DNA from 2 places in the Nocardia sp. NPDC056100 genome. Region 1 is predicted to be linked to the other one. Evidence: predicted binding sites of a transcription regulator. Region 1 holds the regulator's gene; the other holds the start of a gene.
The links. Region 1 encodes HspR, which represses chaperone genes until heat shock. Its sites were predicted from a motif close to ANNTGAGTNNNNNNNACTCANNT; they were not measured.
Positions count from the first base shown of each region.

Region 2: a site for HspR is predicted at 1,939-1,961, ahead of lon (endopeptidase La). Genes of this name have one in related genera too.

Region 1 covers NZ_JBHJVY010000003.1:137,367-153,146, reverse strand. Annotated here, with positions in the region: gene ACFC0O_RS22920 (MFS transporter) at 1-1,542, opposite strand, end outside; gene ACFC0O_RS22915 (MarR family winged helix-turn-helix transcriptional regulator) at 1,652-2,176, shown strand; gene ACFC0O_RS22910 (haloalkane dehalogenase) at 2,241-3,113, shown strand; gene ACFC0O_RS22905 (RNA polymerase sigma factor) at 3,217-4,083, shown strand; gene ACFC0O_RS22900 (LLM class flavin-dependent oxidoreductase) at 4,093-4,989, opposite strand; gene ACFC0O_RS22895 (DUF1707 domain-containing protein) at 5,121-6,209, shown strand; gene ACFC0O_RS22890 (DUF1707 domain-containing protein) at 6,217-6,984, shown strand; gene dnaK (molecular chaperone DnaK) at 7,216-9,054, shown strand; gene grpE (nucleotide exchange factor GrpE) at 9,051-9,647, shown strand; gene dnaJ (molecular chaperone DnaJ) at 9,759-10,934, shown strand; gene ACFC0O_RS22870 (heat shock protein transcriptional repressor HspR) at 10,934-11,329, shown strand; gene ACFC0O_RS22865 (globin domain-containing protein) at 11,796-12,965, shown strand; gene ACFC0O_RS22860 (FAD-binding oxidoreductase) at 13,033-13,818, opposite strand; gene ACFC0O_RS22855 (FAD-binding oxidoreductase) at 13,914-15,074, opposite strand; gene ACFC0O_RS22850 (NADP-dependent oxidoreductase) at 15,229-15,780, opposite strand, start outside.
Region 2 covers NZ_JBHJVY010000003.1:403,719-419,498, forward strand. Annotated here, with positions in the region: gene lon (endopeptidase La) at 1-1,836, opposite strand, end outside; gene ACFC0O_RS24030 (hypothetical protein) at 2,105-2,569, shown strand; gene ACFC0O_RS24035 (MarR family winged helix-turn-helix transcriptional regulator) at 2,589-3,053, opposite strand; gene ACFC0O_RS24040 (alpha/beta fold hydrolase) at 3,175-4,029, shown strand; gene ACFC0O_RS24045 (WHG domain-containing protein) at 4,022-4,594, shown strand; gene ACFC0O_RS24050 (alpha/beta fold hydrolase) at 4,670-5,539, shown strand; gene ACFC0O_RS24055 (zinc-binding dehydrogenase) at 5,621-6,628, shown strand; gene ACFC0O_RS24060 (metallophosphoesterase) at 6,632-7,687, opposite strand; gene ACFC0O_RS24065 (hypothetical protein) at 7,859-9,214, shown strand; gene ACFC0O_RS24070 (TIGR03084 family metal-binding protein) at 9,360-10,151, shown strand; gene ACFC0O_RS24075 (hypothetical protein) at 10,546-11,337, shown strand; gene lhgO (L-2-hydroxyglutarate oxidase) at 11,348-12,532, shown strand; gene ACFC0O_RS24085 (SRPBCC family protein) at 12,626-13,153, shown strand; gene ACFC0O_RS24090 (ribonuclease H) at 13,164-13,814, shown strand; gene ACFC0O_RS24095 (hypothetical protein) at 14,058-14,939, opposite strand; gene ACFC0O_RS24100 (MlaD family protein) at 15,005-15,780, opposite strand, start outside.

The DNA.
Region 1 (15,780 bases):
CGCCCCCGCATCGGCGAGCGTGGTCGCGATGCGCGCGTCACCGCCGGTGCCGCGGCAGCTGTCCGGCACCGCGGACGGATCCACGGCCGCCGACCGATCCTGCACGCAGGCACGGAAACTCGCGAGAATCTGCTCCTGCGCGGGTCCGGGCAGTCCGGCGGTGCTCAATTCGGTGCGGGTCTGCGCGGTCACCGCGTCCACCCCGCGCGCCGAATCATGATCCAGCTGCCCGAAGAAGATAATGCCGACCAGCGCCACACCCAACGCCAAACCCAGCTGCTGACCGGTATTGAGCAGCCCCGATGCCGCGCCCGCCTCCTGCTCCGGAATCTGACCGAGCAGCATGTCGATGGTCGGCGCGACCACGATGCCGAAACCGGTGCCGGTCACGATGAGCGGCAGCACCATCTGCCAGGACGCGAAATCACTGCCGTAGTGCGTGGCCAGCCAGCCGTACAGGCCGAAACCGCCCGCGGTGATCAGCCCGCCCGCCAGCAGCACCCAGCGCCCGAACTTCGGGGCCAGCACACTCACCGAGGTGCCCGCGCCGATACCCGCGCCGACCGCGAAGAACACCGAGGTGAGCCCGGCCCGCATCGGCGACCAGCCCAGTCCGGCCTGCATGAACAGGGTCCAGATGAGGAAGAAGCCGCCCATGCCGATCCAGAACAGCAGCCAGCTGGACAGGCCCACGGTGAACGGGCGGGACCGGAACAGATCGAGGTCGATCAGCGGTGAGCCGACCGTGCGCGCCCGCCGCCGTTCGTAGACCACGAAGGCCGCGAAGGTCACGGCGGCCGCCCCGATCATGATGAATGTCCAAGCGGGCCAATCCTTCTGGCGGCCCTCGGTGAGCGGGTAGACCAGCAGCACCACCGCGCCGATGGCCAGGATCATGCCGGCGATATCCAGTCGCGGCGCATGCGCGGACCGTGAATCCCGCATGACGATGCTCGCCGCGATCAACGCCGCGATGCCGACCGGGATATTCACCAGGAAGATCGGCCGCCAGCCCAGATCGAACAGATTCCACTGCACCAGTAGCCCGCCCAGCGACAGCCCGACCGCCGACGCGGAACCGCCGACACCGCTGTAGATGGCAATCGCCTTGGCGCGCTCATGCTTCGGGAAGGTGACCCGAATGATGGCCAGGATCTGCGGCACCATGAGCCCGGCCATCGCGCCCTGTACGAAACGTGAGCCGATGAGCAGGGTGGGGTCCGAGGCCAGCCCGCAGGCGGCCGAGGCCAAGGTGAAACCGGTCATGCCGATGAGGAACAGGCGTTTGCGGCCGTAGATATCGCCGAGCCTGCCGCCGGTGATGAGCACCGCGGCGAAGGACAGCACGTAGGCGGCGATGATCCATTCGATCTGCGAGTACTCGGCCTCGAGGTCTTTCTGAATGCTCGGGACGGCGACGTTCACGATCGTCACATCGAGCAGGTCCATGAACCCGGCGGCCAGGATGACGGCGAAGGCGATCCAGCGGCGCGGGTCGAGGGTACTTGGGGGATTTTCCGGGGTGGGGGTGTCGGAAGCCACGGCGAGCTCTCTTCGATTGGTGGGTGGTGCGACCCTTCAAACTATGCACATGAAGTGATTATCAATCAAGGGGGCATTCATATTTTGTGCATTGCTGTATTCTGGCGAGGTGAGCGATGACGCCGGAACCCAGTACCCGCGGCTGTTCGATTCCCCCGCATTCCTGCTGGGGCAGTTGGGCTCCCACTCCGCGTACCGATTCGCCGAACTGCTGACCCCGCTCGGCATCAAACCCCCGCAGTTCGGCACGCTGCGGATTCTCGAGGCCAATGACGGGCGATCGCAGCAGCAGCTGTGCGAGGCGCTCGGGATTCACCGCAATGTGATGGTCGGACTCGTCGACGACCTGGAGAAACGCGGGCTCGTCGAACGCCGCAGGCATCCCGCCGATCGGCGCGCGCACGCCGTGCACCTGCTTCCGGCGGCCCGGGAACTGCTCACCGAGGCCACCGCGCTGGCGCGGGGACTGGACGCGGAAATCCTGTCGGCGCTCGACGATGACGAACGGGCGGTCATGGTGAAGCTGTTGCAGCGCGCGGCCGTCGGCAACGGGCTGACCCCGGGTATCCACCCCGGTCTCACCGCCGCGCCCGGCACGGCCGCGGCCTGTGAGGTGGATCACTCGGCTCGGTAGTCACAGGCGGCGGCCGTGCGTGTCCAACCAGGTGAAGGCGAAAAACACTTGGAAGGACAACCTCATGGCCACCGTCGACGTGCTCGACTCGTTCATCAACTACAGCGACACCGGCAGCGGGGCCATCCCCGTGGTGTTCCTGCACGGCAATCCCACCTCGAACTACATCTGGCGCAATGTGATTCCGCATGTCAGCGGCGAAAATCGCGCGCTGGCACCGGATCTCATCGGTATGGGCGCTTCCGGTAAGCCGGACAGCGACTACCGGTTCGCCGATCACGCCCGCTACCTCGACGCCTGGTTCGACGCGCTCGGGCTGGATCAGGTCGTCATCGTCGGCCACGACTGGGGCGGCGCGCTCGGAATGGACTGGGCGGCAAGGCATCCCGGCCGGGTGCGGGGTATCGCCGTGGTCGAGACCTTCCTGCGGCCCATGCTCTGGTCGGAGATGCCGCCCGCGGGCGCGGAACTGTTCCGGCGCTTCCGTTCGCCCGAGGGTGAGGAGATGGTCCTGGAACGCAATATGTTCATCGAATTCAACCTGCCCGCCTCCACCCGCTCGCTGACCCTGGAGGCCCTGGACGCCTACCGCGCGCCGTACCCGACCCCGGCCTCGCGCAAGCCGATGCTGGTGTGGCCGCGCGAATTCCCGCTCGACGGCGAACCCGCCGACGTCGTCGCCGCCATCGAGAACTATGACCGCTGGATGGCGGACACACCCGAGGTGCCCAAACTCGTCATGGCCGTCCAGGACGGCGTCGGCCTCGGCTCACCCGAGATCATCGACTGGGCCGCAACCACATTCGCCGCCGCCGAGGTGGCGAATATCGGGCCCGCCGGACACCACTGCCCCGAGGACCAGCCCGACGCCATCGGCGCAGCCGTCGCCGACTGGATTCGGCGGCACGCCCTCACCACCACCCCGGCGGTAGCCTGAATCCGCCGTGGCAGGGCTGATCACGGGGCGCGCACTCGACACGCCCCGTGATCCCCGCCCGCAACGCTTGCGCCGCACCGCAGCCCGTTCCAGGCTGGCGGTCATGGAGACCGACGAGAGTGCTGTCCGGCAGGGGCCGGATGCGGATGAGCTCGCACTGGTCGCGCGGGCCGTCGCCGGGGATCGGACCGCTGTCGGCGACGTGGTGCTGCTGCTTCAGGATCCGATCTACCGGCTGGCGCTGCGCATGGTGTGGCGGCCCGCCGACGCCGAGGACGCCACCCAGGAGATTCTGTTGCGTGTGGTCGGGCACCTCGGCACCTGGCGGGGTGAGGCGAAACTGCTGACGTGGGCGTATCGGATCGGCGTGAATTATCTGCTGAATCTCAAGCGCAAGACATCCCAGGAGGAGCGGCAGGTCAGCCTGGACGCGTTCGGTGAGGATCTGCGAGACGGCCTGGCTGAGGCGGATTACCGCGGCCCCGAGGGTGAACTGCTCACCCACGAGGTGCGGCTGAACTGCACCCAGGCCATGCTGCAATGTCTCGCGCGCGACGAACGCGTCGCCTTCGTGCTCTCCGATATCTTCGCGCTGTCCTCCGCCGAGGCGGCGTGGATCACCGACTCCACCCCCGCCGCCTATCGAAAGCGCCTGGAGCGAGCCAAGAAACGCATCGGCAATTTCCTCACCGACACCTGCGGCCTGGCCAATCCACAAGCACCCTGCCGGTGTTCACGTCGTGTCGACAAGGCTCTCGAACTCGGCCGCATAGATCCCCACCGCCCCGCATTCGCCGGACACCAGGTCAGCCCCGGCGGTCGCGGTGTGGCCGCCGCCGCCCAGCAGATGTCCACCCTCCGCGATGCCGCCGCCATCCTCGGCGCACACCCCGATTACGCCGCGCCGCAGGCGAAGATCGACGCCATCGCCGGACTGATCGATTCGGGTCGCTTCCCCCTCCTGAACTGACCGGGAGGTTCAGGTGGCTGACTCGAGCAGCTCTCGGGCGGCGGGGACGACCTTGCGGGCGAAGCGGTGGATCTGGTCCACGTCGAAGCCCGGGGGCCAGTAGATGAAGGTGTCGAAGCGGGCGTTCTTGTGCAGGGCCGCAATGATTTCCGCCCATTCGCGGGCGGAGCCCTGGATGGGGTCCCTGCCGCGGGGGCGAGGGTTGAGGGAGCGGTCGCTGATGACGCCGGGGAGGGCGGCCATGCGGGTGATGGTGGCAGGGTCGCGGCGGGCGGCGCGGGCGGCGGCGTCGATGCGGTCCTGGGCGGCGTGCCAGTGTTCCCAGGGGAGCCAATTGGGCAGGGGCGCAACCCATCCGTCGCCGGTGCGGCCGATCAGGTCGAGGGCGTGCGGGCCCATCGCGCCGATCCAGACGCCGATATCGTGCGCCGGGGCGGGACCGCCCGCGATGCCCTGGACGGTGTATTCGTCACCTTGGACGGCGACCAGACGGCCGGGCCGCCATTCCGCGCGAATGATCTCGATACCTTCTTCGAGGGCGCGCAGCGCCGCACGGCCCTTCAGCGCCGGACCGCCCATGGCGACGATGCCGTCCTCGAAAGCCCCCGCGCCGACCCCCAATTCGAAGCGCCCGCCACTGAGCAGATCGAAAGTGGCGGCCTGTTTCGCGATCATGGACGGTCGCCGCAGCGGCATATTCGCCACCCCGGGATAGACGGTGATCCGCCCGGTCGCGCTCAGACAGGCCCCGACGACGGCGAAGGTATCGCCGAATTCCGGCGCGTACGGATGATCCTGGATACCGACCAGATCCAGCCCCTCATCCTCGGCCGCCTTGGTCATATCGAGCACGTCTTCCAGGGCCGCCGCGGTGGGCGGGATCGAAATGCCGAAACGCACATCCATCGGGCCTCCTCCGGTCGCAGCGGTCCAAACGTCTAGATCTTGCCCGCCAACCTGCGAAAACCGGGTATTTCGGACATAGCGCGTGTCCAGGTTGCCGCCCTATCCGCTGCCCGGGCGGATACGATCCGCGTGTGAGTGCGAGATCGTCCGATGCGTCGGGTTCCGCCAGCGCCGGGCGATTGCGGGCGCGTGATATCGACCGGGTGAATGCCCGGGCCCGGCTCGATGCCGCCTATGAGGAAGGGCAGTTGGGGGCGGACGAGTATGAGCAGCGGTCGCAGCGGGCGCAGGCGGCGCAGACGCTGGAGCAGCTCGCGCGGCTGACGGGGGATCTGCAACCCACCAAGGGGGCGGCGGGGGTGACCGCGCCGCCGACCAAACCGGCCGAGACGAGCCGGTATCCCACCCGCACTCGGGCGCGGGACAGCGATCGTGCGGCAACCTGTCTTGTGCTCGACGCCGGACTCGCCGACGGGCAGCTGAACGAGGCCGACCATCGCGCCCTGACCGAACTGGCCGGGGAGGCAAGGACTCTGGGGGAACTGGCCGACCTCACCTCCGATCTGCAACGGTCCGCGAACGCTCCCGGTGTGGCGCAGCCGCCGCGGTCGTATCGCGGAAAGCTGTTCGGGGTGGGCGTGCTCGCGGCCTGCGCGGCGCTGTTCATCGCGGGATTCGCGGCGGTCAATCGGCCCGCGCCGATTCCGGCCGCGCCGCCCGGGGTGAACCTCGGGGTGGTGGAGCCCGTCGTGGTCAAGATCCCGAATCTCCATACGGGAGAAGGGATCGCGGCGTTCTTCGCACTGTACAAAGCCAAGTTCGGCGATCTGTCCGTCGATGAGCTGACCCTGTATCCCGACTACGCGATCTTGAAGCGCATGGTGCCGGGGCAGTCGAATCGCCAGGCGGAGTACGACTATCGGGGCGGATTCCAGCAGCGCTCGACGCCGACCACCCGCAAATCCGACGCCCCGGTCTTCGACCTGGGTGCCGTCGATACGACTGCCATCGGCGCACTGGCGGCGCGGGCGCTCACCGACCTGAATGTCGCCCAGGGGACGATCAGCCATATCAGCTTCGATCCCGATTCGACGTCCTCCCCGCGCGGGGTGCCGGCTCCGATCGTCCGAATCTACGTGAGCAACAAGGCCACTGAGGGCGGCTTCCTCGATGCCACTCCGGCGGGTGTGGTCACCCGCACGTCACCGTTCAAGGGATAGGACGGATATGGCCGACTATCGGAACCAGAGCATGCGCGTTCGCGACGCCGACCGGGTCGACGCCTGCGCGCTACTGGACAATGCCAAGGCCGAAGGCGAATTGACCGAGGCCGAACACGCGCGGCGCACCGCCGCCGCGATGGCGGCGCGCACCTTCGGCGATCTCGACAAGCTCATCGACGATCTCCAGATTCCGGCGAATCTCGTTGGTACCGCACTGCTTCGGCCGCAACGCCGAGATGACCTGCGGCGCTGGAAGATCGCCATAGCCGCGCTCTGCGTCGCGACCGTGGTGGGCGCACTCGGCGGCTGCATCGCCCGCAATACCGTCTCCAAACCGGATATGCCGGACGCCACCACCGGTGCGGGTTTCGCGAGTTTCGTTGCGGCATACCGGGATCACTTCGGCGACACCACCGTCGACCAGGTGACGATCTTCCCCGACCGGGTGTCGATCCAGCGCCCGTCGACGAAGGAAGGCCGTGAGGACTACTACAACTACGACGGCAGCTTCCGCGGCAGCAGTGACACCGCCCGCAGCTCCAGTGTCCAGTCGCTGGATCTGTCCACTATCGATCTGCCGAAACTGGCCGGTCTGATCGCGGGCGGAGCCGCCTCGGCCGGATTGCCCGGCGTTCCGGTCTCGCACATCAGCATCGAGCGCAGGACCGGTGAGGATCCGGCCATCTCCATCTATACGACGCAGGGTTCGCGCACCGGCTACCTGGTGGTTTCGATGCAGGGCGAGCCGCTCATGGTGAACGTCGCGAAGTAACCTCACTTTCGGGAGATTTCTCCGCTCCCCCGGGAATAGATGTCGTGAGTCACCAGTTGGTGCTGTTCAGACAAGGTTGAGCGCGACGGACTCAAGTTCAACTTGCACCGATCGGATATCGGGTGCAGGATTGAGCCGACCACGCTCAGTGTTGCTGAAGATTCCTGCCCGCCGGACGGGCAGGGATCTCGCCGCTAAGACACATAGGTACGTCAACCAGGAGGAATCACCATGGCTCGTGCGGTCGGTATCGACCTCGGGACCACCAACTCGGTCATCGCCGTTCTCGAAGGCGGTGAGCCGGTAGTCGTCGCCAACTCGGAGGGTTCGCGCACCACCCCGTCCATCGTCGCTTTCGCGAAGAACGGCGAGGTACTCGTGGGTCAGCCCGCGAAGAACCAGGCCGTCACCAACGTCGATCGCACGATTCGGTCCGTCAAGCGCCACATGGGCGAGGACTGGTCCGTCGAGATCGACGGCAAGAAGTACACCCCGCAGGAGATTTCCGCGCGCACGCTCATGAAGCTGAAGCGCGACGCCGAGGCGTACCTCGGTGAGGAGATCACCGACGCGGTCATCACCGTCCCCGCCTACTTCGAGGACGCGCAGCGCCAGGCCACCAAGGAGGCCGGGCAGATCGCGGGCCTGAACGTGCTCCGCATCGTCAACGAGCCCACTGCGGCCGCGCTGGCGTACGGCCTGGACAAGGGCGACAAGGAACAGACCATCCTGGTCTTCGACCTCGGTGGCGGTACCTTCGACGTCTCGCTGCTGGAGATCGGCGAGGGCGTCGTCGAGGTCCGCGCGACCTCCGGTGACAACCACCTCGGTGGCGACGACTGGGACGAGCGCGTCGTGACCTGGCTGGTCGACAAGTTCAAGGCGTCCTCGGGCATCGACCTGACCAAGGACAAGATGGCCCTGCAGCGTCTGCGCGAGGCCGCGGAGAAGGCCAAGATCGAACTGTCGTCCTCGCAGTCGACCTCGATCAACCTGCCCTACATCACCGTCGACGCGGACAAGAACCCGCTCTTCCTCGATGAGCAGCTCACCCGCGCCGAGTTCCAGAAGATCACCTCCGATCTGCTGGACCGCACCCGCAAGCCCTTCCAGTCCGTCATCAAGGACGCGGGCATCGCCGTCGGCGACATCGATCACGTTGTCCTCGTTGGTGGTTCGACCCGTATGCCCGCCGTCTCGGAACTGGTCAAGGAGCTGACCGGTGGCCGCGAGCCCAACAAGGGCGTGAACCCGGACGAGGTCGTCGCTGTCGGCGCCGCCCTGCAGGCCGGTGTGCTCAAGGGTGAGGTCAAGGACGTCCTGCTGCTCGATGTCACCCCGCTGTCGCTGGGTATCGAGACCAAGGGCGGTGTGATGACCAAGCTCATCGAGCGCAACACCACCATCCCCACCAAGCGGTCCGAGACCTTCACCACGGCCGATGACAATCAGCCGTCCGTGCAGATCCAGGTCTTCCAGGGTGAGCGCGAAATCGCTTCGCACAACAAGCTGCTCGGCTCCTTCGAGCTGACCGGCATCCCGCCGGCCCCGCGCGGCGTGCCGCAGATCGAGGTCACCTTCGACATCGACGCCAACGGCATCGTGCACGTGACCGCGAAGGACAAGGGCACCGGCAAGGAGAACACGATCAAGATCCAGGACGGCTCCGGCCTGTCCAAGGAGGAGATCGATCGCATGGTCAAGGACGCCGAGGCGCACGCCTCGGAGGACAAGGCCCGTCGCGAAGAGGCCGAGACCCGCAACCAGGCCGAATCTCTCGTGCACCAGACCGAGAAGTTCATCAAGGACAACGAGGACAAGGTCCCCGGCGACATCAAGGAAAAGGTCGAGGCCGCGATCGCCGAGGCGAACGAGGCGCTCAAGGGCACCGATATCGCGGTCATCAAGACCGCGGTGGAGAAGCTCGCGACCGAGTCGCAGGCGCTGGGCCAGGCCATCTACGATGCGAGCGCCGCGGATCAGGCCGCCTCGGGCAACGGTCAGGCCGCGCCCGATGCCGATGACACCGTCGTCGACGCCGAGGTCGTCGAGGAGCCGGAGAAGAAGTGACGAACCCGAACCCGGAACAGGAACCGGTCACGGGTGAGGTAGGCGATGTCGCGGCGGAGGATTTCGCCGCGGCTTCGGCCGCCGACGTGCTGAGCGAGGATTCCCTCGCCGACGCCATCAGCGCCGAACTCGCCGAGCGCACCTCGGATCTGCAGCGGCTCACCGCCGAATACGCCAACTACCGTCGCCGTGTCGAACGGGACCGCAAGGCCACCATCGACAATGCCAAGGCCACGGTCGTCAGCGAATTGCTCGGTGTGCTGGACGATCTGGACCGCGCGCGTGCACACGGCGATCTGGAGGGACCGCTCAAGGCGGTCGCCGACAAGCTCGCCACCGCCCTGCAGAAGCAGGGCCTGGAGGAATTCGGCGCGGCGGGCGATCCTTTCGACCCGACCCTGCACGAAGCCGTCCAGCACGAGGGCTCCGGCCATGAGCCGGTGATTGGCATGGTCATGCGCAAGGGTTACCGCTTCGGCGATCGGGTGCTGCGGCACGCGATGGTCGGGGTCACCGACGCGCCCGAGGATCTGAACGGCCCGGCCGCATCGGATACGACGAACGCCGGCCCCGATGCCGCTGGTACCGAGTAACACACCGATGGCCCCGGCCGGGGCCGTTCGGGCGGTCTCTCGCGAGACCGCGAAGCCGGTGGTCCCGAATGGGACCGCGGCGCCGAGGAATTCGAGAGGAGGAGATGCCCGGTGAACCGGGAGTGGCTCGAGAAGGACTTCTACAAGGAGCTGGGTATCGCCTCCGGCGCCAGCCAGGACGAGATCAAGAAGGCGTACCGCAAGCTCGCCCGCGACCTGCATCCGGACAAGAACCCGGGTGACGCCAAGGCCGAGGAGCGGTTCAAGCTGGTCAGCGAGGCGCACGCCGTGCTGTCCGATCCGGAGAAGCGCAAGGAGTACGACGAAGCGCGAAAGCTCTTCGCGGGCGGCGGTTTCGGCCGCGGCGGCTTCACTCCGGGCGCCGGTTACGGTCAGCCCGGCGGCGGGTTCTCGCAGGAATTCAACCTGGGTGACATCTTCGGCGGGCAGCAGGCCGGCGCCGGTGACGGCGGACTGGGCGATCTGCTCGGCGGACTGTTCAACCGGGGCGGCACCCGCACCTCGTCGCGGCCGCGGCGCGGCAGCGATGTGGAAACCGAGACGACACTGGGCTTCCGCGAGGCCGCCCAGGGCGTGACGGTTCCGCTGCGCATGACAAGTCCGGCCGCCTGCACCACCTGCCACGGCAGCGGCGCCAAGCCGGGCACCAGCCCGCGCGTGTGCCCGCACTGCAATGGCGCGGGTGTGGTCAGCCGCAATCAGGGCGCGTTCGGATTCAGCGAACCGTGCGAGGACTGCCGGGGCACCGGATCGATCATCGATGATCCGTGCGTCGACTGCCACGGCACCGGTATCCAGAATCGGACCCGCACCATCACCGTGCGCATTCCCCCGGGGGTGCGCGATGGGCAGCGGATTCGGCTGGCGGGTCAAGGTGAGGCGGGTCTGCGGGGCGCACCGCCCGGCGATCTGTTCGTCACCGTGCACGTCAGCCAGGACAAGGTCTTCGGCCGCAATGCCGACGATCTGACCCTGGTGCTGCCGGTCAGTTACAGCGAACTGGTTTTGGGTACAACGGTTTCCGTGCCGACACTGGAGGGACGCGTCGGCGTCAAGGTGCCCCCGGGCACCGCCGACGGCCGCACCCTGCGCGTACGCGGGCGGGGTGTGCCCAAGCGCGACGGCGGGGCGGGCGATCTGCTCGTCACCGTCAAGGTCGCCATCCCGCAGAAGCTGGACGACAATGCCGCCGAAGCGCTCCGGCGCTATGCGGAGGCGGAGAAGACCAGTGGATTCGATCCGCGTGCAGGCTGGGCAGGTGCGTGATGAGTTCCGATCCGAAGAAAGCCGCCGAGGCACAGTACTTCCTGATCTCGGTGGCGGCGCAGCTGGCGGGCATGCACGCCCAGACGCTGCGCACCTATGACCGACTGGGTTTGGTTTCGCCGCAACGTACTTCGGGCGGCGGGCGGCGCTACTCCGATCGGGATGTGCAGCTGCTCCGCGAGGTACAGCGCCTGTCCCAGGACGAGGGCGTGAATCTCGCGGGCATCAAACGGATCATCGAACTCACCAATCAGGTCGAGGAACTCCAGCAGCGCGTGGCCGAACTGAGCGGTGAGGTGGATCGGCTCCGTGCGGGGTACCGCCCGGATCTGACTCCGCCGCAGCGCAGTACGGCGCTGGTGGTGTGGCAGCCGCGGCATCGGCGAACGCAGTAGTCGGGCAACGCCGCATGCGATAGCCAGCCGGAAACGGGAAGCAGCGCTCCGAATGTCGGGGCGCTGCTTTTTTATTGCGTTGGCGGGCCGTGAAATTAATACAGACCGCTCGGTTGTATTGTTTGCTAATTGTATGTTTTGTCCAGCTGTGGCATGGGAATTCATCGCCTGTCATGGTTGCGGCAGGATCGCTCCCTTACTGAAGATTGCAAAACGAATCCCCCAAGATCGGTAGCCGAAAGCCGGTGTCCACCGGCGTTTCCCAGTTGAACAGTCTGTTTTCGTGCAGGTTTGGTTGCAACGGGCTCGTTTTCGGGGAATTACAGGCATGTTGTTGAAACGACTCATTCCGTTGCTGGCAAACCTCGCCTATAGTTGCTCAGCAACGGCTGCTGTCGAGTGTCCCGCAGCACTGCACTCACCGGCCCTGGCTTGTGTTCGAGTGCGAAATGGGGTTGTGACACAAATGGATTCGCGGACCGTCGCATTGATAAGAACGACGTTCAAGGCGGTAGCTGCGGAGGATGGTGGCCCCGAAAAACTCGCTCGATCGTTCTACGCCATCCTCTTCACGGAGTACCCCCAGGTTCGAGACTTCTTCCCGGCAGCGCTGGACGCCCAGCGCGATCGGCTGGTGAAGGCCATCGCCTATGTGGTGGATCGCCTGGAGGAACCCGATAAGCTACTGCCCTTCCTGGCGCAGCTCGGCCGCGACCACCGTAAATACGGTGTGGTCGGCGAACACTATGCGGCAGTGGGGAAATCACTCAAGGCCGCGCTGGAGTCGTACGCGGGCACCGAGCTGTGGACCGATGAGATCGGCCGGGCCTGGGACGAGGGCCTCACGGTCATCGCCTCCACCATGATGGAGGCCGCGGACCGGGAGACCACACCACCGGTCTGGACCGGCACCGTCATCGAACACCGTGAGGTACTGCGCAATCTCGCGATCGTGCGGCTCAAACTGGATCAGCCCATCCAATACGCGGCCGGTCAGTACATGAGCGTGCAGATCCCCTCGCGCCCCCGCATGTGGCGCTATCTCTCCCCGGCGATTCCCGCGAATCCCAGCGGCGAGATCGAATTCCACATTCGCGGCGTCACCGGCGGCTGGGTCAGCCCGGCCATGGTCGGGCACACCAAGGTCGGCGAGAAATGGCTGATCGGCTCACCGCTCGGCGGTCTCGGCGTGCCCCGCAATACCCGGCGCAAGATGCTGATGATCGGCTGCGGCACCGGAATCGCCCCGCTGCGAGCACAACTCATGGCCATGACCCAGCGCCGCTCCAATCCCAAGGTCGATCTGTTCGTCGGCGGTCACTACCCGTGCGACCTCTACGATCTGGAAATCCTCGGGCAGCTCGCGCAGTCCAATAAATGGCTCACCGTCACCCCGGTCACCGAAAGCGATGAGGATCCGTGGTGGCAGCTCTCCAATTCCAGTGAGCCCAAGGAACATCCGGGACTGCAACCGCGGGTCGTCGGCCAAATCGGCAAGGTGGTCGCGAGTTTCGGCGCCTGGGACGATCGCGATGTGCAGATCGTCGGGTCGCCGTCGATGGTGCAGACCACCAAGTTCCGGCTGATGGCCGCGGGGACCTCCACCAAGAACATCCGCCACGATCCGCTCTTCTGACCCCTCCCGAAAAGACCCCCGCGCCGCTGCCTGTCGCTCGGCAGCGGTGCGGGGCACCACCTAACTCTCAGAACCCTTCGTAGCGAATGAGTTCGCGCGGGGTGCCGGTGGCGATGAGCATTTCCACCGTGGACTGCACCATGGCCGCGCCGCCGCAGACCAGGATCTGCTGCAGGTCCAGCGGGCCGAAGCGGTGGACCACCTCGGCGAGGGTGCCGGGCATCAGCTCCTCGGGCTGGAAGCCGATATCGACGCGGCAGGATTCGTACCAGTCGTCGATCCAGTCCGGATCCTGCTCGTCCAGCACCACGGGAATGATTGTCAGCCAGGGCAATTCGTTCGCGAGCAGCGCCAGCATATCGGCGGCGTAGAGATCGCGGGGGAAGCGTCCGCCGACGAAAAGGTGGGTGCGCGGGGGGTGCTCGCGGCGTGAGATATCCAGCAGCAGCGCGCGGAACGGGGCCAGGCCCACCCCGTCGGCGATCATGATCAGGTCGGTGGCATTGTCGGCCACCGCCAGCCAGCCCGCCGGATTGCGGATCTTCCACTCGTCGCCGGTGCGGGTGTCGGCGACCATGGAACCGCTGCACCAGCCGCCGGGCACGGTGCGAATGTGGAACTCCAGCTTGCCGTCCAGCGACGGCGGCAGTGCGGGATACAGGCGGCGCACCATATTCGGATGCTGCGGGGTGCGCACCTCCACCGACTGGCCCGGCGCGAACGGCACGAACTCGCCGATCAGCCGGACCACCGTGAGGTCCTCGCGCAGGCGGTGCGCGCCGACCACGGTGGCGGGCCACTCGGTCGGGCCGTCGATCCGAATCGGGCCGGTCTGATCGGGGTCGAGGGTCACCGCACACTCCTGCTCATCGAAAAACCTTGCACCGCACTATCTCTCACACAGACCGCAAAACCATCATCCGGCGCGCGTGCGGCCGGGACGCGGGTTCACACCGGGTCGGAGTTGATCGCCGACTCGGGCGTGCCCACCGCCAACAGTGCCCGTTTGGTGTCCGCGATCATGCGCGCCGACCCGGCGATCTGGATCTGCCGATCCGCCCACGCGCCGAAACTGGCCACCACCGCGCCCAGGTTACCGATCAGCCGCCGGTGCATGCCGAACGGCGGATCCGCGGGCGGGTACGGATGCCACCACGGGTTGGTCTCGTTCTCGCACACCGGGATCACCGTGAGCCACGGATTGCTCTGCGAGAGCTGCCACATGTTCTCCACGTCGTACAGATCGCAGGGGTAGCGCCCGCCCATGAACAGGTGCACGCGCGGATTGATACCGCGCCGCCCCATCTCGATCAGCTGCGCCCGGATCGGCGCGATACCGGTGCCGGAGCTGATCATGAGCACATCGCGGCGGCTGCGCAGGTCCACATGCAGTCCGCCCAGCGGGGACGCGATCATCCAGCGGTCGCCGACCTTGGTCTCATTGATGATGGCCGGGCTCACCCACCCGGTGCGCACCTTGCGGACGTGGAATTCGATCTCGCCGTATTGATTGGCGGGAATCGCGGGCGAGAGATACCGCCACATCTTGGGCCGCTGCGGAATCGCCACCGGCACATACTGTCCCGCCTGATAGGGGATCGGCGTATCGGATTGCAGCCGCACGATGGCCAGATCGTCGACCACCCGCCGGTGCCCGACCACGGTCGCCTCCCAATACGGTTGTGACGTATCGGAATTCGCGCCGATGGCCATGGACGCCGAAATCAGGATGGTGATATCGCGCCATCCGGACTCCAGCTGCCTGCTCCAATTTCCGACCCCGTTATAGGAGCGGAACGCGGCGAGCAGCGCACGACCGGCAATGTCGTAGTGCGCCGCCTCCACACCGTACTTGCGGTGATCGCGCGCGAGCTGCTCCAGGAATCGCTGCGCCCGGTCCCAATCCTCCAGATTGTCGAGCACGAACTGCACGGCCGTCACCAGCCGCTTGGGCTGCATATCCATGGCGGAGGGGAAGAGTTCCCGCAGGGCGGGGATCTCCGCGAATAGGTGACCGTAGAACGCGCTGATCAGTCGTTCGGGCCCGTGCGGGGCCTCGACGACTGTCCGGAAGTTTGCGCGGACCAGCGCTGCTGAACGCGCATCCACGACGTCGAGCTTTCCTTTCCTTGCTACTACCCCGGACGCGCCTGGTTCCAGGCGGTCCTCCGCGTCAAGTATCCCTGAAAAAACCGTGGTCGCACGGATATAGCCGAGGGTTGTGAATTTGCCGGTAGTTGGACGGCGGCGACGCACCGGGGGTTCAGATAACCAACACCGTCTTGCCACGTGCGCCGGAGGCGCCGATAACTTCCGGGGCCGCGTCCAGGGGCGGGGTGTTGTCGATCGGGACCACCAGATCGCCATTGCCGACATCGCGCAGCAGTTCCCGCAATTCCGGTGCGCCGCCGCTGGATTCGAAGTTTCCGCCGGTGATGCCGCGCGCTTTGAGCGCTTCCTCGTCGGCGGACCAGACGGTGGTGTACGCCGCACCGCCGGACTTGACCACGCTCGCATTGTCGGCGAACAGCGGCGGCGGACTCACCAGATCGAAGAGCACGTCGACTCCGGCGGGCACTGTGATCCGCACCGAATCCGCGATCGAGAGCGGCGCGCCCTCGGCGTGGGTCGGCGAGTCGGTGACGGTGATCCGCCCGTAGTTGACCACCTCGGTCGCACCCAGCCGGATCATCCGATCGGTGTCGTCCGGCCGCGCGGTCGCGATGACGTGCGCGCCCGCCAGCGCCGCGAGCTGCACCAGATAGGAGCCGACGCCGCCGGACGCGCCGACGATCAGCACGCTCTGCCCGGCCGC
Region 2 (15,780 bases), 270 kb from region 1:
CTCGCCCTCGGCGGCATTGGCCTCGATGTAGAGGACATCGCCGCCCGCGCCGGTCACGGCCAAACCCGTTGCGACACCGGGGACCGCGGTGCGTTCCACCCCGTCGGGGGTGAAGCGCGGACGGCCCAGGTAGTCCTTCAGATCACCGAGACCGATCACCAGCTGATCGGCCGAGTCCGGCACGAATTCACCTGCGGTGATGATGCTTTCGGCATCGCTCAGGTCCGCGGTTTCGGACAGCTTGGTCGCCGCCTTGCGCAGCGCCTTGGCGATCAGGCGCTCCATCTGGCGGACACCGGCCTCCCGGGTGTAGTTCGCCGCGACCTCACGCAGCGCCTCGTCCGTGATCTGAACCTCGGCGCTGGTGAGCGCGTTGCGCTCCAGCTGACGCGGGATCAGGAAGTCGCGGGCGATGGCGACCTTGTCGTCCTCGGTGTAACCGTCCACGGTGATCAGTTCCATGCGGTCCAGCAGCGGGCCGGGGATGGTGTCCATGACATTCGCGGTCGCGATGAACAGCACATCCGACAGGTCCAGATCCAGATCCAGGTAGTGATCGCGGAAGGTGTGGTTCTGCGCGGGGTCCAGCACCTCGAGCAGCGCCGCCGCCGGATCACCGCGGAAATCGGAGCCGACCTTGTCGATCTCGTCCAGCAGGACAACGGGATTCATCGAACCCGCCTCCTTCATGGCACGCACGATGCGACCGGGCAGTGCGCCGACGTAGGTGCGCCGGTGGCCACGGATCTCGGCCTCGTCGCGCACGCCGCCGAGTGCGACGCGAACGAACTTGCGGCCCAGGGCACGCGCCACGGACTCACCCAGCGAGGTCTTACCCACACCGGGCGGGCCGACCAGCACCAGCACCGCGCCGGAACCGCGACCGCCCACGACCTCCAGGCCGCGTGCGGCGCGACGGGCGCGCACCGCCAGGTACTCGACCATGCGGTCCTTCACCTCGTCCAGGCCGTGGTGATCGGCGTCCAGCACCGCGCGGGCAGCCGAAACATCGGTGCTGTCCTCGGTTTTCACGCTGAACGGCAGCTCCAGGACGGTGTCCAGCCAGGTCCGGATCCAGCCGGATTCCGGGCTCTGATCGCTGGAACGCTCCAGGCGATCGACCTCGCGCAGCGCGGCCTCGCGGATATTGTCCGGGAGATCGGCGGTCTCGACGCGGGTGCGGTAATCGTCCGCACCGTCGGGCTCACCCTCGCCCAGTTCCTTGCGAATCGCGTTGAGCTGCTGGCGCAGCAGGAATTCGCGCTGCGACTTCTCGACGCCCTCGCGGACCTCTTCGCTGATCTTCTCGTTGACCTCGGTCTCGGCGATGTGCTGTTTGGTCCACTCGATCAGCTTGGTCAAACGGGTTGCGGTGTCCAGGGTTTCGAGCAGCTCGCGCTTCTCGTCATGGCCCAGGTACGGGGCCCAGCCGGCCGCGTCGGCGATGGCCGACGGATCGTTCAGCTGATTCACCGCGTCGATGACCTGCCACGCCTCACGCCGCTGCAGCACCGCCACGACCAGCTTCTTGTATTCGGCCGCGAGCTCCTTGGTGCGGCCGTCGGGCTCGGACACCTCGACCGGTTCGGCCTCGACCCAGAGCGCCGCGCCGGGTCCGGTCACGCCGTGCCCGATCTTCGCGCGGCCCTCGGCCTTCAGCACCGCCGCCGGTGCGCCGCCGCGCATGCGGCCGACCTGTTCGATGGTGGCGACCACGCCGTAGCTGGCGTAGCCCTCATCGAGGCGAGGCGCGACCAACACCTGGTTGACCTTGCCCGCGCGGGCGGCATCGATGGCGGCTTGGGCGGACTCGTCGAGCTCGATCGGGACGATCATGCCGGGGAGCACGATCGGATCGGTCAGGAATAGCACCGGCAGGTTCTGAGGGTTGGTCACTTCTCTACCTCTTCCAAGATTGAGCGTCTCCTACTCAACTCAGGTTGAGCGTTACCCAGTCAACTCCGGCCCCCGCCGAGTAATTCCGCGACCTTGTTCGCCCCGGGCGAACGCCGGATTCACCCCGGTCGGAATATAGATTCCATGGACATAGTTTCCATGTACAGTAAGCGATAGGACGGCTTACTCGTCGATACAGGGAGTCACCATGACCACCGCACCCACACTCACCGGACAGGACATCGCCGAGGCGGAAGGGGCGGTCACCGCCCTGCTCGAGGCGACGCTGATCGCACAGGGATTCAGCACGACCGCCAATGAATACGCCGTGCTGCGGGCCCTCGCCGCGCGCGGGCCGGTCGCCGAACCGGGCGAATTCCATCGCTACCTGGCCGGGCAGCGGCAGCTCGGCGTCGATGCGGCGGGGACGGCCGAGCTGCTCGCCGGGATGGAGAAGAAGGGGTTCGTCAGCGGATCCGCGATCGACGGGCCGGGGCCGGTGGAATTGGCCGCCGCGGGTTCGGCCGAGTTGAAGACGCTGATGCAGACGATCGCGCCGTTGACGCGGCCGATCTTCGGCGGCTCGGACCCCGAGGAACTGGCCATCGCGCATCGGGTGCTGACCTCGGTCATCGAGCGGGCGAAGAAGCTGCGCGCGGGCGAGACGCTGTGAAAAAGCCTTAGCGACAGCGCTATTCGGCACCCTCGGGCGCATCGAGGAGTTCGCGCAGCATGGCTGCCAGCTCCGCGGTGCGCTCGCTGCCGTTCCCACCCAGCGGCGCGGTCAGGCGGTCGCGCATGCCGTGCACGAGTTCTATTGTGCGGCGGGCGGTTTCAGCGCCCTGTTCGGTCAGCGCGAGTTCGACCGCGCGCGGGTCGACGGAACTGGCCGCGCGGGTGACCAGCCCCTGGCGTTCCAGGGCGCGGACCAGTTTGGAGATGTAGACGGCGTCCAAACCGGTGAGGTCCGCCAGTTTTCGCTGACTCGGACGCGTCCCATCACCGGTCAGACCGTAGAGCGGGGCGAGCACCGAATACTGCGCCTGGGTGAGACCGTGCGGCGCGAGAGCGCGATCGAGGATAGCGCGCCAGCGGGTGGAGAGCCGCCAGACCAGATAGCCGACGTTCGCGTTCACATCACTCTCGGTATCCGCCACGCCGGACAGTTTATATGGCAACTATCCACCGGAGACACGCCGAAAACTGAGGGTTGACGACTTTGGCTAAAGTTATTAGCTTTATGGCTACAGGAATTAGCCACACGAAGGAGCGGACGATATGACCGAGTACATGGACATCGACGGCGGCCGGATCGCATACGACTCGATCGGCGAAGGCCCCCTGGTGGTGCTCTCGCACGGCATCGGCGACCGCCGCCAGGCCTACCGGTTCCTGGCCCCGATCATCGCGGCCGCCGGTTACCGGGTGGTGAGCACCGATATGCGCGGACACGGGGATTCCAGCATGAACTGGGTGTCCGAGACCGGTAAGGAAGCCATCAGCCGCACCGATGTCGCCAATGACCTGCTCGCGGTGATCGCCGGACTGAACGCCGGACCCGCGATCGTGGTGGGCCACTCGCTCTCCGGCGGCTCGGCCACCATCGCCGCCGCCAAATCACCCGAACTGGTGCGCGCCATCGTGGAGATCAACCCCTTCACGCTGACCCAAACCCCTTCCGTCGGAGCGCTTTTCACCGTGTCCCGGTACCGCCGCGGCATGACCGCGCTGATGGGCACCATGATTTTCAAGAGCGTGAACCAGTGGCTGAAGTACCTGAACATCGCCTACCCGACCAAGCCCGCCGACTACGACGAGTACATGGCCGCCAACGCCGCCAAGCTCCGCGAGCCGGGCCGGATGGCCGAATTCATGAAGACCGGCAAGTCGACTCCCGCCGACGCGCAGGCGCAGCTGCCCAACGTCACCCAGCCCGCGCTGATCGTCATCGGCACCGCCGATCCGGATTTCCCGAACCCGGAGGCCGAGGGCCGGGCCATCATCGCCGCGCTGCCCACCGGACTCGGCAGCCTCGGACTCGTCGAGAATGGTGGCCACTACCCGCACGCGCAGCTGCCGGAGCGGACCGCCGAATTGATCCTGCCGTTCCTGAAGGAGCACGCGAATGCCTAGAGCCGGGCTCAGCAAGACCGATGTCGTCGCGGCGGGAGCGCAACTCGCCGACGACGCCGGTTTCGCGAACCTGGCCCTGAGCCCGCTGGCTCAGCGACTCGGCGTTCGCACCCCGTCGCTGTACAAGCACATCGACAGCCTCGCCGATCTGCAGCACGGCGTCGCCACGCTCGCCATGACCGAACTCGATCAGCGGCTGCGCGACGCCATGCACGGGCTGTCCGGCAGCGAAGCGCTCGCGGCCTTCGCCACCGCGTTCCGGGAATACGTGGTCGCGCATCCGGGCCGCTACAGCGCCACCGTCGGGGCCACCTTCACCGGGCCGGACGATCCACTGCTGCAATCGAGTTCGCGCGTCATGGAATCCATGCGGGCGGTACTGCGCGGCTACGGCATCCCCGACGACGAGATGGTGCACGCCATCCGCACACTGCGCTGCACCTTCCACGGCTTCGCGACGCTGCAGGCGTCGGACGGCTTCCAGTGGAGCGACGACTCCGAGGACAGCTTCGACTGGATGATCCGCTTCCTGGACCGCGGACTCGGCCAAATCGGCACCGCCTGAGCCGAACTCCTATGACGCGGCCGCATTCCGGAGGACCATGGACACGACACCGGCAACGAAGCCACCTGGAGCGTCATGGAAGACTTCACCTTCGACGGGATCCGCATCGCCTATCTGAAGCGCGGTGACAGCGGACCACCGGTGGTGCTGCTGCACAATGCCGGATCCTCCCATCTGATCTGGACCGCGCAGACCACGGCGCTCGCCAGGAACCATCGGGTCTACGCGCTCGATCTGCCCGGCTACGGCTCCTCCGATCAGCCCGCCGACGGCTTCACCCTCGCGCGCTATGCCGAACTGGTGCACGCGTTCCTGCTGCACCATGAGCTCACCGATGTCCGGTTGATCGGCAATTGCCTGGGCTCGGCCATCAGCCTCACGCTGGCCCGCACCCATCCCGGCCTGGTGCACGCGGTGGTGGCGATCAACCCGCTCACCGAATCCACCGCCATGCGCGGCGATCTGGGCGCGGCGGCCCGGCTCACCCGCGCGCTGCCCGATTCCGGCGCTCGCGCGCTGTTCGGCTGGCACACCCCGAAATGGTTCGCCCGCACCACCATTCGCACCTGGTTCTCGAACGGCCGGGCCTATCGCGAATGCCCGTACGTGCAGCCGCTGTCCGACGGTTTTCCGGCCCGTGCGCTGGTCGGGCTGGTTCGCGACCTGGGATCCTTTGCCGCACTGGATAGCTGGCCGGACCGCGACAGCATGCCGCCGGTCTGCACCATCTGGGGCGTCGAGAATCGCATTCTGTCCGCGGCCGCCGGGCGCACGCTCAATGAACAGCTCCGCCCGGACCGCGCGGAATGGCTGGATCGCTGCGGCCACGTGCCGATGCTCGAACGCGCACCCGAGGTGACGGCGATCATCACCGGATTCCTGGAGTCGACATCCTCCGATACCCATCGGACCGCCCGGACCCGGCGGCGCGCGTCGACCGGGTAGCGGACGAAGCGGACCATTCACTCGAATTCTCGACCTAGCATGGCTGGCAGTGAGCAATGCTTCCAACCGCCATAGGAGTCGATGATCATGCTGGCCGCGCGACTACACCTGGGACCGAATCGCCGCTTGGAATTGGATGAGGTTCCGGTGCCCGAGCCCGGCCCGGATCATGTGCTGGTGAAGGTGGAGGCGGCGGGCGTCTGCCTGTCGGACGTGCACCTCATCGACGGAACGCTGTCGCCGCTGTTCCTCGAGGGCGATGTGGTGACGCTCGGGCACGAGGTTGCCGGAACCGTGCACCAGCTCGGGCCGGGGGTCACCGCCGCCAAGGTCGGGGATCGAGTGCTGTTGCAGGCCGGGGAGATTCGCGGGGGAGCCACCTTCACGCGCGGTGTCGACTACGACGGCGGCTGGGCGGAGTACACGCTGGCGCGCATCGATACGCTGGTGCCGATCCCCGATGATCTGCCGTTCGAGCAAGCCTGCTTCATTCCGGACGCGGTCTCCACGCCGTGGGCCGCCGTCACCGCGACCGCCGAGGTGAAAGCCGGTGAGGCCGTGGGCGTCTGGGGCGTGGGCGGACTCGGGGCGCACGGGGTGCAGTTGCTGCGGCTGGTCGGCGCGGCCCCGATCATCGCGGTCGATCCGCTGCCCGCGGCGCGGGAGCGGGCGCTGGAATTCGGGGCGGATCTCGCCTTCGATCCGGCCGATCCCGATCTGCGGCAGAAGATCTTCGCGGCCACCGGGACCGGGCTGGCCGCGGCCTTCGACTTCGCCGGTGTCGCCGCCGTGCGCGAACAGGCCGTGGTCTGCCTCGCACCGCAGGGGCGATTGGTGCTGGTCGGGCTGACCAACAAGCCGATCACCATTACCGGCGGAACAGCTTTCAGCTTCTTCCAGCAGCAATTGCGCGGGCACTACGGGTCCGGGCCGGAGCACGTCACGCAGCTGGTGAAGTTGCAGGGTTTGCAGCGGGTCGACTTCTCGCGATCGGTGAGCGCGGTGGTGCCGCTGGCCGATGCCGCCAAGGCGGTGCATGCCCTCGATGCCAAGGAAGGCAACCCGATTCGGATCGTGCTCAAGCCCTGAGGCTCAGAGGCGACGCTGGAATACGTTGGTGGGCTGACCGTTCGAGGGATCGACGGTGTGGACGGTCAGGTCCGCCGATGACGCGGTGAGGTCCAGCACCATGAAGCCGAGATCGGTGAAGTTCTCGAACAGCGCCGGGGTGATGCGGGCCGGATCCTTCTCGTGCGAACCGGAATTGGTCTTGGCGGCCGCGCCGGACACGATCTGCCGGGTGCCCTTGCAGGCCGGATTCGGTTCCAGCACCTGCAGGCAGTGATCGTGCCCGGAGAGCAGGAACTGGGCGCGGCCGAGCACATGCGCTTCGAAGAAGCGTTTCACGTGGATGCCGTTGACGGGTTCGATGCTCAAACCCTCGTATTCCCCGGCGTTTCCGTGACTGCCGTTGCTCAGGTACGGGTGGTGGGTGCAGACGATCTTCCACTTGGCGGTGGATGCGTCGAGCGCGCGATCGAGCCAGGCGGCCTGTTCGGTCATGAACTGGCCGTCCGCCGCCCAGTACGGCGCGAACAGCGGGGGCAGGTACGCGGCAATGGGATTCAGGTCCAGCACGAAGAATTCGACCAGATCGCCGATCGGGACCGAATAGTAGCGGGACGGCATCCACCAGCGCGGTGAGCGCGAGTGATAGGCGACCTCGTGATCGCCGCGCAGCAGCCAGCCGCCGTCGCCGGGCAGGATGGAACTGTTGTCGTGGTTGCCCTGCACCATGATCCAGGGGAAGTCCAGATCGTGGTTGGGGTCTTCGAATTTGGCGTTGAACTGGGCGTCGTCATCGGACTGCGGCCCCTGTTCGTAGAGGTTGTCGCCGAGTCCGATGGCGAAGGAGAAGGGCTGTTGCGCGTGCAGTGTGCGGGCGGCGTCGGCGACGGCCCACTGTGGGCGCGCGCCGGTGCCCGCGTCACCGGTGACGAGAATGCGCAGCGGCCCGCCGTCGGGGAAGGGCAGTTTGCCGGGCGCGGGTTGCGCTCCGGCGGGTGCGGTGGTCGCCAGGCTCGCGGCGGTGGCCAGGCCGGCGGCGGTGGCGGCGCCGGTCAGAAAGCCGCGGCGGTCGACATTCATTCATCTCTCCCTTGACTACCCTATTTGGTCGCCCGACCAGTATTGCCGGTCCCGTGAAACCACGCACAATATGACACGTTCTCCGAGGCCATCGACCTTTTGACAGCACACTTGGCCAATGAGAGTGTTGTGTGTCCGTTTTCTCACCATCGGCCGCAGGGGGACGCAGTAATGACGACAATGGCCTCGGGTGTCTTCCTCGACTGGGAGCAGCTGACCGGCCAACCCAAACTCGTCGTCGACCTGATCAGTTTCCCCATCTTCAGCGCCATCGCCGGTTGGCTCACCAACTGGACCGGCGTGCTGATGTTGTTCTGGCCGCTCTACTTTCGCGGTATCCGCATTCCGGGCCTGGACATTCTCTATCCCTATCTGCCGCGCCGCGTGCAGGTGCTGCCGACCTTCTCCGGCGACGGCAAACAGCTCGGCTTCCAGGGCTTCATCCCCGCACGCGCCGAGAAAATGGCCAGCATCTGCGTGGACGTCGCCATCATGCGCATCGGCAGTCCGCGCGATTTCATCCATGAGCTGGATCTGGACGGCATCGCGGATTACATCGCCGACGTCGGCCGCAAACAGGTGCCGTCCATGGTCAACGAGATCATGAAGCGGGAGAACCCGGATCTGTGGGGCGCGGTCCCGCGCGCGGCCCGAAATGTGTTGTACCAGCGCGTGGAACGCGAATTGCCGACGCTGGCCCGGCGGGCTTTCGAACAGCTCGGCGACAATGTCGATCAGCTCATCGACATCAAGAGTTTCGTCATTCGGTACCTGCAGGAGAATCCACACATCCTGAAGGACCTCACCACCACCATCGCCGCGCCCGAACTCAAATTCATGGTGCGCATCGGACTGCTCGGCGCGCCGTTCGGCCTGCTGCTGGCGCTGTATATGCAAGTGCACCACCGCATTCCGGTCGTCGGCTGGGTGCCGAGCTGGGTGGTCATCCTGGCCGCGGCCGCCGCCATCGGCGTACTGGTCAATGTGATCGCGGTGAAAATGGTGTTCGAGCCCGGCGATCCGCAACCGCGCTACAAGTACCTGTGGAAGCAGGCGCTGCTGGCCAAGCGGCAGCCCGAGGCCGCGGCCGATCTCGCGCACATCCTGGCCTACCAGGTGCTGACGCTGCCCAATCTGGCCAAGGAATTGCTCGACGGCACCAATGGCGACAAGACCCGGCAGCTGCTCGAGCGTCTCATCGCCGCCGAGATCCACCGGCAGCTCGGGCCGACGCACACCTTCGTGCGCACCGTGTTCGGGGCTCGGAATTTCGACAATCTGAAGGTCGGCGCGACCGCCGCGGCCGCCGGACTCGCGCCGAGCCTGGTCGAGGACGAGGAATTCGCGGCGGCGCAGGCCAAGAAGATCGACGAATTCGCCGCGCGCAAACTCCAGCAGCTGACGCCGGGCGAGTTCATGGAGATGTTCTACGCCTCGGTGGAACAGGACGCGTGGCTGCTGTATCTGCACGGCGCGGCGCTCGGGCTCGGCGTCGGCGCGGTGCATCTGATCCTGTTCGGCTGGTAGACGGCCGCTTCGAGGCAAATACAAGCACGCATGCTTGCATTTTTTCGGCCGCACTGCGATGCTGGCGGCGACGGCACACACAATGGCGTGTGTGCCCGTTCTGTGCCTGTCTCGGCACAGCGAGCTTGAGCGACAAGGACTTTCGATGGCCGATCTCGAGGCGTTGCTCGCCGACTTCACCGCCGAATGCGACGACCTGGACCGGCTCATCGCCGATCTCGATGCCGCCGAGTGGCAGCGGGACACCCCCGCGCCCGGCTGGACCATCGCCCATCAGATCGCACACCTGACCTGGACCGATCGCGTCGCCGCGATCGCCGCCACCGATACGGTCGCCTTCGACGCGCTCGTGCAGGCGGCGCTGCCCAAGGCTCTCACCTTCGTGGACGAGGCTGCCGAGGAAGAGGCCAAGACGCCCGCGCCGGAATTGCTCGCGGCCTGGCGGCGCGATCGCGCGGTGCTGGTCGAGGCTTTGCGAACGGTGCCCGCCGGAACCAAACTGCCGTGGTTCGGACCGCCGATGAGCGCGGCCTCCATGGTGACCGCGCGGCTCATGGAGACCTGGGCGCACGGGCAGGATGTGGCGGATGCGCTCGGGGTCACTCGGGTACCGACCGCTCGGTTGAAGAACGTCGCGCATCTCGGCGTGCGCACCCGCAATTTCGCGTACCTCACGCACGGACGCACCGCGCCCGATGCGGAGTTCCGGATCGAATTGACCGCGCCCGACGGCTCCGCGTGGACCTGGGGTCCCGCGGACGCGGCGCAGCGAATCAGCGGTCCCGCCGTGGATTTCTGCCTCGCCGTCACCCAGCGCAGGCATCTCGATGACCTGTCTTTGCAGGTGGAGGGTGCGCAGGCGCTCGAATGGCTCGGGCTGGCACAGGCTTTCGCCGGTCCGCCCGGAGTCGGCCGGACGGCGGGCCAGTTCCACTGACCCGCCGCCGATCCCGGCCTCCGGCCTAGATCTCCCCCAATTCCCAGGGAGTAGAGCGAGCGAGCGCCACCCTTGGGTGCGCCGTGCCTGGTGCCGACCGGACGACATTGGCCGGAGGTCCTCGAGTGGCAGTCGAGTGGGCGCTCGCCGCTCTCTGGTATTTACCCAGCCTTCCGATATCGGAAACCTGCCGATGCAGAAACCCGGGCGAAGTTCCCATTTCGGACCTGGCAGTCTCATCTGTCGGTACAGTCGCTGTGATCCTGGTCTCGAGGGCGGCGGGTGTCACCGCGCGTCACCGTAACCTGGACGGGCGTACGACTTTCAATGGTGCGGGTCGTGGGCGTCGAAAGACGCAGGGGGACCAGGGGAGAGGGAAAGGACCGCACCAGTCATGTCGCATCAACTCACGACGCAGGCCGCCGGATCATCGCGGCGTGCGGCACAGGTGCTCCGCTACAGCGCCATCGTCACCGCCGGAATGGCGAGCATCGGTCTCACCGTCGCCGCCGGCTCCTACATCGCCAACCAAATGGCCGACGCACAGAAATCCGGCACGATCGTGGCCGCGCCGGGTGACCGGCACGCGACGGTGACCGCGCCCGGCAACGTCACAGCACCGGTCGACAATACGCCGGTTGCCGACAATATCGGCCTCACAGCATTTTTCACACCGCATGTCACGGAAAATCCTGCACCGCTGAATATTCCGGCCACCCGCGTCGGAACGACCACCGAAACCACCCGCGCGGCCAAACCCGAGCCGATTGCCGGACAGTTGCGACTCGGCGGCGCATACGTCGGCGCGGCAGTCGTTCCGGTACAGCGCAATTCGGTCTCGCTGACCTTGGACACCAATGTGTTCGCCACCATCGCCGATCTGGTACTGCACACGCCGATCGGGGAGACCCTGGGCATCGGATCCGATCCGACGGCCAACACCCAGCTGCGCACCGATGTGGATACGCACAGCGGTGAGGTGACGGTGACACTGTCCGATCCGGCGCTCGGCCGCTACGGCGTCCAGCTGGCCAGGCACAACACACCCGCCGCGGCGACCGTGCCGAGCCAGGCAGCCGGGCAGAACCAGGTGGTCACGCCGAACGAGGCCGGAGCACAGCAGGTCTCGCCCGGCACGGGAGCGGAATCCGGTCGCACGGGCGGCCCGGAACTCACCACTGTGTGAGACTTCCGGTGTGTACGACTACTGCGTGATCGGCGGCGGCATCGTCGGAGTGGCCACCGCGCACCGCATTCTCGAACGGCATCCCGGCGCGAGCCTGCTGCTGCTCGAGAAGGCGGATGCGCTGGGCGTGCACCAGACCGGGCACAACAGCGGGGTGATCCACTCCGGAATCTATTACGAGCCCGGCAGTCTCAAGGCGCGACTGTGCCGGGCCGGGGCCGAACAGACCAAGGAATTCGCGGCGGCGCACGGCATTCCGTTCGAGGTGTGCGGAAAACTGCTGGTGGCCACCGATTCCGCCGAACACGCCCGGATGCTGGCGCTGTACGAGCGGTCGGTGACCAATGACGTCGAGGTGGAACTGCTCGACGCCGCCGAACTGGTGCGCCGCGAACCCCGGATCACCGGGGTGGGCGCGCTGTTCGTGGCGAGCACCGGAATCATCGACTACAAACTGGTCACCGCGGCGCTGGCGGAGGCGATCCGCGCGGCTGGTGGCGAGATCCGGCTCGGCGCGGAGATCACCGCGATCGACGAGAACACCGATACGGTAACCGTTTCCGGTCCCGCCGGGAGCTGGCGGGCGGCCCGGCTGGTGGTGTGCGGCGGATTGCAGGCCGATCGGCTCGCCGCGCTCGCCGGATTGCGCCCCGACCTGCGCATCGTGCCGTTCCGCGGTGAGTATTACCAGCTGCCGCCCGAGCGCAAGGGCCTGGTGAGCACGCTCATCTACCCCATTCCCGATCCCGAATTGCCGTTCCTGGGCGTGCATTTGAGCCCGACCATCGACGGCGGGCTGACCGTCGGGCCCAACGCGGTGCTCGGATTGGCGCGCGAGGGATACCGCAAGGGCAGCGTGAATCTGCGCGATGCGCGGGAAATCCTGGGATTCCCGGGTTTTCACCGGGTGGCCGCGGCCAATGTGCGAACGGGACTGCGCGAGATGCGCAATTCGATGTTCCGGCGCGGATATCTGGCGGAGTGCCGACGGTACTGCCCGGAATTGACGGTAGCGGATCTGTTGCCACGCGAGGCCGGAATCCGCGCGCAGGCGGTGCGACGGGATGGCACGCTGGTGCACGATTTCCTGATCGAACGGACGGCGAGGTCGGTGCACGTGCTCAATGCGCCGTCACCGGCCGCCACTTCGGCGCTGCCGATCGCGGCACATATCGCCGAACAATTGGACAACTGACCGAATTGCGCACGCACAGCAAATCCGGGTATCCATTCATTAAATAGGATTGCTGTAGTACTTTTGTTGGCAGCCGTGGGACAGGGAGCACCTATGGGCCACATGAAATACGCGTGCGACGTCGGGGCACCGGTGGAGGTCGCGTTCACCTATACCGACAACCATCAGTTCGTACCGGACTGGGCCTTCGCCGTCACCGCCTTCGAACCCCTCGGAGACAGCGATCACGGCTCGGGAGCCATCTTCGGGGCGCGGCTGCGGGTCGGCTTCTGGCATCCGGTCATCGAATGCGAGATCACCGACTACCGCCGCAACGCGGTCATCGAATACACGCTGCGCAGACGCAGGACGGGGAAGTCGGCGCCCGCGCAGCAGCACGATGGCGGCACACCGATCGGCGCACCACTGTGCGTCATCACCCTGCGATTCGATCCGCTCGGCTACGGTCGTGCGGTGCTGACCTCGGAAACCGAGTACCGCGTTCCGCGCGGGCTCACCGGCCGCCTGCTCTCCCGAATGCTGGCCGCCGCCGTACAATCGGCCGTGCGACGCACCGAATCGCAATTGCGAAGGGAGATAGAGGAATTCCACGGAACGGATCTTGTCGGCCGGATTGCGTAGGGTTGTGAGCATGATCATCGTGAGCACCGACGGATCGTGCCTGCGTAACCCGGGCGGAGCCATCGGCTGGGCGTGGGTCAATCACGCGGGCGGATCGGCCAGCGGCGGTGCGGCCTCGGGCACCAACCAGATCGCGGAGCTACGCGCGCTATTGGAAGCCATCCGCGCCCATCCCAGCTCGGAACCGCTGTTCATCGAATCCGATTCGCTCTATGCGATCAAGTGCGCCTCCGAATGGATCAACGGGTGGCGGCGGAACGGGTGGAAGACCTCCAGCGGGGGACCGGTGAAGAACCTGGAGTTGATCCGGGCGATCGATCAGGCCATCAGCACCCGGCCCGGGCCCGTGCGATTCCGCTGGGTGCGCGGACATGTCGGCAACTACTTCAACGAGCAGGCGGACACGCTGTGCGGGCAGGCCGCGCGCGCCATCGCCGCCGGGACGCTCGAGCCCGCGCCCGATGTCACCACCGATGATCCGATCACCGAGCCGATTCCGATCGATCCGATGACGGAGCCGATTCCGGTGATCTCGCCGGTGGAGAATGTCTCGGCGGTCGCCGAAAAGATCGTGGCGCAAGCGCATACGGCCCCGGCGACTCCGCGTCGCAGGGCCACCCCGGCGAAAACCCCTGCGCCCGACGCGCTGACCCTGTTCTAGAACAGGGGAAATGGGGGGACGCTGACGCTGGGTCTTGGGGGCTACGCCCCCAAACCCCCAGGCGGACGCGGTGACACCCGATCGAGGACGCGACCCCGAACCCTCGGCGGTGCGACGCTGGATCGAGGCGAGCTGGACCCTCGGCGGGTGCAATGCCGGGTTCGGGACGCCAGCCCCAACCGTTCGATCAGAAAGGCCCGCCCCCCGATTTCCATCGGGGGGCGGGCCTTTTCGTGTGGTGGCTCAGTTACCCGGGGCCGGGGTGGGGGCGGGAGCCGGGGCTCCGGAGGGGGCGGGCTGTTGGGTGGAGGGGGAGCCGCCGCCGGGGAAGAGGCCGTTGTTGCCGTTGTCGGCGATGGGCTCGAACTTGGAGACGAGCCACTTGCCGTCCTTCTTCTCCAGTTCGGCGTAGGTGGGCAGGGTCAGCACGAGGGGCTGGGCGCGCATGGTGTTGCTGGAGGTCTGGGTGAGGCTGACAAGGACGGTGGCCTTGGAGTCGTCACCGGATTCCCAGCCGCAGCGGACCGTGTTCAGCTTCGAGGAGGCGTGCACACTGGTCAGCACGTCCTTGAGGTCGCCGGACATCTTGTCGAACATGTCCCGGAAGTCGCCGGTGGTGGCGGCCTGGACGCGCTGCACGTAGTCGCCGAGGCTCTTGTCGTCGTAGACCGAGACGGTTTTGACGAAATCGCAGGCGGCCTTGGTGGAATCGTCGCGGTCGGCGAGTTCGTTCTTGTCGTTGTTCGACTGCAGCCAGAAGAACACGACCGCGCCGATCGCGGCGACCAGCAGTACGCCCGCCGCGAAGGCGGCGATCAACGGCAACGGCAGCGAGGACGACGACTTCGCCGCAGGCGGCGGGGTGGCCGGAGCCGAGCTCGCCGGAACGGGCGGCACCTCGGAGTCGGCCGCGGCCGCAACCGGTGCGGTGGGGATCGCGTCGGCGGGCTTGTCGGCGGCAGCGGCGGCCTTGTCGGCGGCGTCGGTGTCCTTGCCGAGGGCGACCGTTTCCGGTTCGGCCGCTTCCTGCTTCGCCGTCGGCGTTACGTCGGCGCTGCCCTGTACATCGGCCTCGGCGATCGAGTCGTCTTCGGTTTTCTTGTCCTGGGCAGCGTCATCCGACATGTATCGATCACTTCCTCGGTGCGCTGCGGGCGCACCGTTCTAGGTTCTTCAGCGAGTATGCCCGCTCACCGGATCGGCGGGAGAGTCCGCTCGTTCTGGTCGGCACCCGCGGGCGGGTACGCGCCATTGTTCGGCACATCCGGTCGCGGGGCGTTGCCCGAACCGCGAATCTGCTGGTCCGCCTGTCCATTGGTGCAGTAGCTGCCCCACTTGGAGAGGGTGGCGTCGGTCGCTGCTTCGGGGCGGATCTGCTTCGTCGAGTAGTCGCAGAAGGGACGCGGCCAGATATCGACGATGGTGTAGAACTCGCCGTCGTGCGCCGGCACACCCATGGCCGAGGTGCCGACCACCAGCGCCGGGAACAGCGCGCGCAGGGCGGGCTGCCGCAGTATCGCGCCCTTGGTGATGGCGGCGAAATTGGCGGCCAGGCTGGTCATCGGGTCGGCGGTCTTGTCGAGCACCGCTCCGAGGGCCTGCAATTGCGCGGGCGCCTGCTCCAGGATCTTCTGAAGTTCGGCATTGGCATCGTTGAACTGCTGGAACAACACACTCGAATTGCGGGTCAGCGTGGCCAGATCCGGCTGCGCCAACGAGGTGGTGGCATTGATCGTCTGCAGGTTCTTGATCAGATTCGTGGTCTGCGGCAGCAGGTTGTCCAGGCCGGTGGTCGCCAGGCTGATGCCGTTGATGAGCGATCGTAGCTGATCCGGTCCACCGGACAGCGCGGTGTCGAGTTCGGTGAGGATGGTGGAGAATTTGTCCGGATCGATCTGCGAGATCAGCTCACTGGAATTGTCCAGCACCGACCACACCGGGGTCGGCGTCTTGACCTTGTCCTTGT